DNA from 4 places in the Massilia sp. AB1 genome. Region 2 is predicted to be linked to each of the others. Evidence: predicted binding sites of a transcription regulator. Region 2 holds the regulator's gene; each other region holds the start of a gene.
The links. Region 2 encodes sigma-54, which starts transcription at its own class of promoters, with help from an activator protein. Its sites were predicted from a motif close to TGGCANGNAANCTGCTTT; they were not measured.

Region 1: a site for sigma-54 is predicted at 933-950, ahead of J8847_RS12700 (PEP-CTERM sorting domain-containing protein). Genes of this name have one in related genera too.
Region 3: a site for sigma-54 is predicted at 1,350-1,367, ahead of J8847_RS22015 (methanol/ethanol family PQQ-dependent dehydrogenase). Genes of this name have one in related genera too.
Region 4: a site for sigma-54 is predicted at 1,180-1,197, ahead of J8847_RS13685 (PEP-CTERM sorting domain-containing protein). Genes of this name have one in related genera too.

The regions. Positions count from the first base shown of each region.
Region 1 covers NZ_JAGKSG010000019.1:25,479-27,675, forward strand. Annotated here, with positions in the region: gene J8847_RS12695 (FAD-binding oxidoreductase) at 1-796, shown strand, start outside; gene J8847_RS12700 (PEP-CTERM sorting domain-containing protein) at 1,009-1,857, shown strand; gene J8847_RS12705 (DUF2878 family protein) at 2,002-2,197, shown strand, end outside.
Region 2 covers NZ_JAGKSG010000010.1:51,138-53,334, forward strand. Annotated here, with positions in the region: gene lptB (LPS export ABC transporter ATP-binding protein) at 1-269, shown strand, start outside; gene J8847_RS08345 (RNA polymerase factor sigma-54) at 272-1,756, shown strand; gene hpf (ribosome hibernation-promoting factor, HPF/YfiA family) at 1,813-2,172, shown strand.
Region 3 covers NZ_JAGKSG010000061.1:11,631-13,827, forward strand. Annotated here, with positions in the region: gene J8847_RS22000 (S-(hydroxymethyl)glutathione dehydrogenase/class III alcohol dehydrogenase) at 1-213, shown strand, start outside; gene gfa (S-(hydroxymethyl)glutathione synthase) at 257-838, shown strand; gene J8847_RS22010 (hypothetical protein) at 897-1,253, shown strand; gene J8847_RS22015 (methanol/ethanol family PQQ-dependent dehydrogenase) at 1,450-2,197, shown strand, end outside.
Region 4 covers NZ_JAGKSG010000021.1:42,880-45,076, forward strand. Annotated here, with positions in the region: gene J8847_RS13685 (PEP-CTERM sorting domain-containing protein) at 1-1,066, opposite strand, end outside; gene J8847_RS13690 (ABC-F family ATPase) at 1,692-2,197, shown strand, end outside.

The DNA of each region.
Region 1 (2,197 bases), on a different contig from region 2:
GCTGGCGATGTCGGCGCCGTATCCGGCCGACCGCCTGGGCCCGGACGGCCTGATGCCGCCCGCGCTGGTGGAGGAACTGGGAAGGCAATACCAGATCTTTCCCTGGACCGGCTTCGGCACCCTGTACGGCACCCGGCGCATGGTGGCCGCGGCCCAGAAGGAAATCCGCGCCGCCCTCAAGGGCGTGGCCAGCCGCATGCTGTTCCTGAGCCAGGACAATGCCAATACCCTGCGCCGGCTGGCGGGCTGGCTGCCGGGCGCGGCCGGCCAGCGCCTGGCCAGCACCGCCGCCACCCTGGCGCGCTCGCTGGAGCTGGCGGGCGGGCGTCCCAACGAGACGGCCTTGCCGCTGGCCTATTGGCGCAATCCAAACGGCAGCGGCGATGGCGGACAGCCGCGCAATCCGGCCCGCGACGGCTGCGGCCTGATCTGGTATGCGCCGCTGGTGCCGATGCGCCCCGAGAGGGCGCGCGCCTATGTCGAGATGGTCGGCGCCATCACCCGCAAGCACGGCATGGAGCCGCTGCTGACCTTCACTTCGCTAAGTGACAAATTATTCGACAGTACCGTGCCTTTGTTGTTCGACCGCAATTCTCCAGCCGCCGTGGAGGCCGCCCAGGCCTGCTACCGCGAGCTGATCCTGCGCGGCCGCGAGCAGGGTTTCTTCCCCTACCGCGTGGCGATCTCCGCCATGCCCGAGCTGGCCGCCCTCACGCAGGACTCGCAGCGCCTGCACGAGCGGCTGCGACGCGAGCTCGATCCCCACGATTTGTTGGCGCCAGGCAGGTATCGTTAATTGATATAAATTATTTATCTTTGTCAATTAATTTGTCGAGAATTTTTACAATGCTAGAGCCAGCACGGCCATCCAGAATTGTTAACATTGTCAAATAACATGCAATTTCAACCACTTAGCGAGGATCTTTAAACGCTGGCACAGGGTTTGCTAAAGAGAGGATGTCGGTGTCGTTATCAATCAAACGAACTTCTTTATCTCTTGGAGAAAGCATGAAAAAGATTCTCGCTCTCGCATTCGGCGCTGCCATGAGCTTTGGCGCATATGCCGCACCGGCTACTGAACTGCCGCCGGGCCCGATCTACCTGAAATTCTCGGGTCAGGAACAAATCGCCATCAACGGCGCCACGACCTGGGCGGGTTCCAACGAAATCAACTGGGGCGTGTTCACCATCTCGACCATGGAACGCGGCTCGGTCAACACCCCGAACGACCAGATCGATCCGACCGGCGATATCTTCTTCGTCAATGGCCTGGGCGGCGGTCAGGTGACCGGCATGTTCTACGGCGTCGAGCAAGGCACTCCGAACGCGAACAATCCGTTCCCGGCTACCAAGGGCTACATGGACCTGTACTGGCGTGACCTGAACAGCATGACCAAGACCACCCTGGACACCATCAACCCGGGCGTGCGTTGCGGCTTCAGCTGCGCTACCGGCTTCACCGAAGGCACCTTCCTGGCTCGCCTGTTCTTCGACACCGGCATGGACACCATCGACCCGAACAACACCATCGTTGGCGACCAAATTCCGAGCAGCAACGGCTTCTCGGGCACCGCCGACTCCTACGCATCGGTCGATATGTCGGCCGGCGGCCTGTGGGCTGATCAGCTGGATTCGGATTGGTTCTCGAGCTGGCAAGGCCTGCGCGACCTGCGCTTCAAGAACAGCTACAACTACAACCCGAACTGGGGCAATGGCGCCAACAACATCCTCGGTGCTCGTATCGACGATCCGGGCCAGGCATATTCCGAAGTGCCGGAACCGGGCGCCCTGTCGCTGATGGGCCTGGCAATGGTCGGCATGGGCGTCGCCCTGCGCCGCCGCCAGAAGAAAGACTAAGCGTCTTCCTTCCCTCGGAAAAGGCCTCTTCGGAGGCCTTTTTTTCGTCTGCCGAATTGACTTTATTGACAATATTGACGGAAACATAGTCTACTGTCCGTCATGCGCATTCCACTCCGTCTCTTGTTGCAAGTGCCACTGGTAATGGCCATCCTTGCCTTCGTGCCGTCCAACCCCGGCAAGCTGGTGGCTTTGCTGGTCCTGTGGACCCTGAGCTTCGGCCGCCTCACCAAGGTGGAAGCCGTGTTCTTCGTGGTCGTCAACCTGTTCTTCACCGGCATGAACGCCGCTTCGCTGGCCCAGGGGATCTTCACCTTCAGCGAGCCCGACGTGCTGGGCA
Region 2 (2,197 bases):
CGACCAACCCGCGCTTCGTGCTGCTCGACGAGCCCTTCGCCGGCGTGGATCCGATCGCGGTGATCGAGATCCAGCGCATCGTGCGCTTCCTGAAGGAGCGCAAGATCGGCGTGCTCATCACCGACCACAATGTCCGCGAGACGCTCGGCATCTGCGACCGCGCCTACATCATCAACCAGGGCGCGGTGCTGGCCTCGGGCCGGCCGGATGATATTATCGCCAACGAATCCGTGCGCCGCGTCTATCTGGGTGAACACTTCCGCATGTAGACATGAAACAGTCCCTGCAACTCCGCACATCGCAGCATCTTGCACTGACGCCGCAACTCCAGCAGTCGATCCGGCTGCTGCAGCTGTCCACGCTCGAGCTGCACCAGGAGATCGAGCAGATCCTGTCCGACAATCCCCTGCTCGAGCGGCTCGACGACCCGCTCGACCGTTCGGTGCGCCTGCTGGCCGACGGCGCCATCAATAACGCGCCCGCCACTGGCGAAGCGCCCGCCGCTCCCGCGCAGGAAGGCGAGGGCGCGTCGGAGGCCTCCGCCGCCTCGGGCGAGAACGGCGAAGGCTTCGAAGGCGGCGACGGCGAGCGCGACGCGCCGGACGCCGACTGGGGTTCGGGCGGCGGCGCGGGCGGGGGCGAGGACGAAGACGGCCGCCCGCAGCTGGAAGCAAGTTCCGTCACCTTGCGCGAGCACCTGATGGAGCAGATCCGTGTCACCGGCTGTTCCGCGCGCGACCGCGCGCTGGCCGAGCTGGTCATCGACGCGCTGGACGACAACGGCTACCTGGAAGAACCGCTGGACGAGATCCATGCGCGCCTGCCGGAAGAGCTCGAGATCGAGATGGACGAGCTGCGCTGCGCGCTGGCGCTGGTGCAGAGCCTGGACCCGGTGGGCGTGGGCGCGCGCAGCGCGGGCGAATGCCTGGCGCTGCAGATCCGCCGCATGCAGGGCGTGCCCCTGGTGACGCGCCGCCTGGCGCTGAAGATCGTCGAAGGCTACCTGAGCTGGTTCGCCCAGCGCGAGTACAGCAAGCTCAAGAAGGCGCTGGATTGCGACGACGAAGACTTGCGCGAGGTGCAAGCCGTGGTGCGCCAGTGCAATCCTCATCCGGGCGCGGCCTTCGCCTCGAACGTGTCAGACTACGTGGTACCGGATGTGATCGTGCGCCGCGCCAAGAACGGCTGGGCCGTGATGCTGAACCCGGACGTGATGCCGCGCCTGCGGGTGAACAGCCTGTATGCGTCGCTGATGAAGCAGGGCAAGTGCGAAGGGCAGATGAACGCCCAGCTGCAGGAAGCGAAATGGCTGATCAAGAATATGCGTCAGCGTTTCGATACGATTTTGCGTGTGGCAGAGGCGATTGTGGAGCGCCAGAAGAACTTTTTCTCCCACGGCGCGGTTGCGATGCGTCCCCTTGTTTTACGTGAGATTGCTGATACACTAGGCCTACACGAAAGCACAATTTCTCGTGTTACAACGCAGAAGTACATGCTGACCCCGCACGGCATGTTCGAGTTGAAATACTTCTTCGGAAGCCACGTCGCCACCGAAGCGGGGGGAGAAGCCTCCTCGACGGCGATCCGCGCTCTCATTGCGCAATTGACAGGAGCAGAAGACCCTAAGAATCCTTTATCCGATAGCAAGATCGCGGAGATGCTCGGGGAACAAGGCATGGTCATTGCGCGCAGGACGGTCGCCAAATACCGAGAAGCGCTCAAGATCCCTCCCGTCAGCCTCCGCAAAGCCTTGTAACAGCGCTGCCCACTCCTGCCTTGCGCCTGGGCGGCGCGCTTTTCAAAGGAGTGTGTATGAACCTCACAATCAGTGGCCACCATCTCGAAGTGACTCCCGCTATCCGTGAATACGTTCAGAATAAGCTCGAGCGCATCATCAGGCATTTCGATCAAGTGATCGATACCCATGTCTTCCTCGCCGTCGACAACCTCACTGAAAAAGAAAAAAGGCAAAAAGCGGAGATTAACGTCCAGGTGTCCGGAAAGACCCTGCACGTGGCGAGTGTCGCCCAAGACCTGTATGCCGCGATCGACACGCTGATGGACAAGCTGGATCGGCAGGTTCTGAAACACAAGCAGATGTTGAAAGACCATAACCACCAGGCGATCAAACGCCTGCCGGATCAAGGCAGCGAAGAAGCCGCTGCGGCCTGACCGGCAGCAGGGCATACCAGCTAAG
Region 3 (2,197 bases), on a different contig from region 2:
CCCTTCCAGCTGGTCACGGGGCGCCAGTGGAAGGGATCCGCCTTCGGCGGCGCGCGCGGGCGCACCGACGTGCCGAAAATCGTCGACTGGTACATGGAAAACAAGATCAACATCGACGACCTGATCACCCACACCTTGCCGCTCGATCGCATCAACGAGGGCTTCGAGCTGATGAAGAGCGGGCAGTCGATCCGCTCGGTGGTGCTGTACTGAGCAAGCCGCAGTCCGATTCCAACCAACGAACAGGGAGACGAACATGAATGAGGCAGTCAAGATCCATCCGGCCGTCGACAACGGCATACCACCTGCGGAACCCGGCTTTTCCGGCGGCACGCTGAGCTGCCGCTGCGCGGCCAATCCGGTGACGGTCGAAATCAGGAGCCAGGTGGCGCACAACCACGTGTGCGGCTGCACCAAGTGCTGGAAGCCGAACGGCTCGCTGTTCTCGCAGATCGCCGTGGTCGGGCGCGACCACGTCAAGGTGACGGCCAACGAAGACAAGCTCCAGGTCGTGGACCAGGACGCGACGATCAAGCGCCATGCCTGCCGCGACTGCGGCGTGCACATGTATGGGCGGATCGACAATTCCGGCCACGCCTTCTATGGCCTGGATTTCGTGCACACCGAACTGTCGAAGGAACGCGGCTGGTCGCCGCCGGAATTCGCCGCCTTCGTGTCCTCGATCATCGAGTCGGGCGCGCGGCCGGAAAACATGGGGGCGGTGCGCGCCCGCCTCAACGAACTGGGACTGCCGCCTTACGACGCGCTGTCGCCGGCGCTGATGGACGCCATCTCGACCCACGTCGCCAGGCAGCGCGGCGTGCTCAAGGACGCGTAAGGAGAGCGGCTGCCGGCAGCCCGGCAGCCGCCTGCTGCGCAACTCACCGGAGACAAGAATGAAGCGATCCTTCCTGCTGCTGTCGCTGGCGCTGGCCGTGGCAATCAGCACCCCGCTGGCGGCGCACGCCGACGACTTCCCCACCAGCGGCCGCGTGGAGTACGTGCTCGAGTGCATGCAGAAGCACGACGGCAAGTACGAATATCTCTACAAGTGCTCCTGCGTGATCGACCACATCGCCAGGGAGATGACGTACGACGACTACGTGGCGATGTCGACCGCCCTGCGCAACCAGACCATGGGCGGCGAGCGCGGCGCAGTGTTCCGCGATCCGGCTCCGGTCAAGGACATGGCCAACAAGTACAAGGCGCTCCAGGCCAGCGCCAACAAGGCCTGCTACGTGACGCAGCGCTGAAGGCTGTGTCGTGGATGGCGCAGCGCGCGGCGCGACTGTCCCGAATCTGAACATGGCGCCGCGCAGCAGGAGGGGCAGGGCGCAGGGCAAGGACACTGGCACATTCTGTGCTGTGGGAAGGGTGGGACATCCCCACATCGATGTTTGCATGGCTACACAGGTCGGACCGCTGATAAAAACCATAGGAGACTCAACCATGTCATTCCCAATAAGACTCATCCGCTGGTGGCCGTGCCTGGCACTGGCTGCCGGCCCGGCGCTAGCCGCCGACTCCGATGTCGAGAAGCTGACCAAGGACCCGAAGAACTGGGCTATGCAGTCCGGTAACATGGCGAACCACCGCTACAGCGAACTCAAACAGATCAACAGCAAGAACGCCAAGAACCTGCAGGTGGCCTGGACCTTCTCCACCGGCGTGCTGCGCGGCCACGAAGGCGGCCCCCTGGTGATCGGCGACACGCTCTACATCCACAGCCCCTTCCCGAACAAGGTCTTCGCGGTGTCGCTGGAAGACCAGTCGATCCGCTGGAAGTACGAACCGAAGCAGGACCCGACCGTGATTCCGGTGATGTGCTGCGACACGGTCAACCGCGGCGTCGCCTACGCCAACGGCAAGATCTTCCTGCAGCAGGCCGACACCACGCTGGTGGCGCTCGACGCCAAGACCGGCGCCGAGCTGTGGAAGACCAAGGTGGGCGATCCGAAGCTCGGCGAAACCACCACCAACACCCCGCACGTCTTCAAGGACAAGGTCCTGACCGGCATCAGCGGCGGCGAATTCGGCGTGCGTGGCCGCGTGACGGCCCACGACATCAACACCGGCAAGGTGGTATGGCGCGCCTACAGCACCGGCCCGGACAACGAATTGCTGGTCGACCCGGCCAAGACCATGACCTGGACCGACGGCAAGATGGCGCCGATCGGCCCGGATTCCTCGCTCAAGA
Region 4 (2,197 bases), on a different contig from region 2:
GATCGGACATCGTGGCGAGCAAGGCGGTAAGATTTCCTCCAACTAAACTGTCGCAGCCCTCTATGTCTTGAAAAAACGATTGCATCGCGTTTAGCTGGATTGCCGCGAACGTCGCGTTTTCTGCCAATACCGCTCCTTGATAACGCTCCATGGAAACAAGCGCATTCTGCCGGGCTTCCAGGCAGCGCGTCATCGACGACGTCAACTGCGACATTGCGGCGTCGAATTGGGCATCAAGCCAGCTCTGGAAAGGGGTGTCTGTATTTGAATACGTTGCGACTACCGTATAGTTGGCGTCCGGCGGATCCTGAGCAATTTTACGCTCAACATCGGAGACGTGGCTTGCGTAGACGCCAACGACACCGGCAGCCACAAGCGCCATTGCCGGTAGCGAACCGGCCCCAATCGCCGCGACAGCTGCTGCCGCCAGCGCAACGTAGCCAAGCCACTCCAGGACGGGACTCTCATTGTCGGAAGTCAGGCCTGGCGCAATCACCCCGAGGCAGCCCTTTAAGCCTTCCGCGCATCCGATCGCATTCAAGACATTACTCACCTTGTTTGTTTCGTCCGCAGATTTTGCCCAGCGCGCTTTCTCTTGCTGACTCAGCGCTACCTTGACGGCGCCGGACGTCAAGACCGCGGCTTGGTCGCCCCGGACGGTTTTCCCGTTAATGCCGGAAACGGAGAAGTACGCGTCGGTAAAGTTCGAATTGGACGCCGATACTGAGCGCGTGAGGAGGGAAAGCGAATTGATGTTGGCTGTGTTAAATGAAAAACTTTGCAGATCAGCCAGCCCATAACTCCAGGTCGCCGTTCCCAACTCAGGCACAGTTGCACCCCATGAGAATTGGAAGTTTGTGATGTTTCCTCGCCCGATCACGGTGCCGCCTGGCAAAGGAAAATTAATGCTGTACGTGAAGCTGCCTTGTCCACCGAAGATTCCCGTGGCAGTACCCGTATTGTCGCGGGCCGTATAATCAAATGTAACCGTCTCCAATACCGCAGCGTGAGCCAGACCATTATTTAGCCCGGCGCATAGGCCGAGCAACACTAGCAGCTTTCTCATATGGGCTCCCCTCAGTCCAACGTAGAGTAGACGACTGGCCAGGCGCAGACCTATACGCGAGCAGTAAGCCCCAAATCGAAGCGCTGGCCAACCAAGTAACCGCGTCAACTAGAAAAGCGAGTTTTATGCCCGTTATATAAACACCTGTTTTCTCTTCGTATTTACTCTGCGAAATGGGCGAGTTGTAAGAAAACTCGACCGCCACCTTGGTCGTTTCCGAAGGTAATGCTGCCGTCTCTGGCCTTGCGCGCCCAGGCGTCGATGCCGATCTGCACCGCGCCGGCTTCGCAGGGATGTCGAGCGCGAAGCTGTAAGGGCCGAGGTTGCCATGGCTGACCTGTCCGCTCACCTCCCAACCGGATTGCGCCTGCGCTGCCGGATATCACCCCAGGCATCCGAGCAGCAGGGGCGCATCGAAGAAGCACGCGTGATGCCCACCTCCTGTGCTTCGGTGCGCCAAGCATAGCAAGCGCAGCTGCGCCCACGTTTCGTTCGCAGGGCGTTCCGGACCAAAACAAGTGACAATACAACATCGCCGCCGCCTCCCAAGGAGGGGCCCGGGATGGTAGAATAGCCGGTTATCCGATCGGCGAAATCCGCCGACCAACGCTTCCAAAGGTACACCGTGCTCTCTACTGCCAATATCACGATGCAATTCGGCGCCAAGCCGCTGTTCGAAAACATTTCCGTCAAGTTCGGCGAAGGCAACCGCTACGGCCTGATCGGCGCGAACGGCTGCGGCAAGTCGACTTTCATGAAGATCCTCGGCGGCGACCTCGAGCCGTCCGCCGGCAACGTCAGCCTGGACCCGGGCGAGCGTCTCGGCAAGCTGCGCCAGGACCAGTTCGCCTACGAAGACGTGCGCGTGCTCGACGTCGTCATGATGGGCCACACCGAGCTGTGGAACGCCATCTCGGAGCGCGACGCCATCTACGCGAACCCGGAAGCGACCGACGAAGACTACATGCGCGCCGCCGAGCTCGAAGGCAAGGTCGCGGAATACGACGGCTATTCGGCCGAAGCGCGCGCCGGCGAGCTGCTGCTCGGCCTGGACATCGCCAGCGACCTGCACCAGGGCCCGATGAGCGCCGTGGCGCCCGGCTGGAAGCTGCGCGTGCTGCTGGCCCAGGC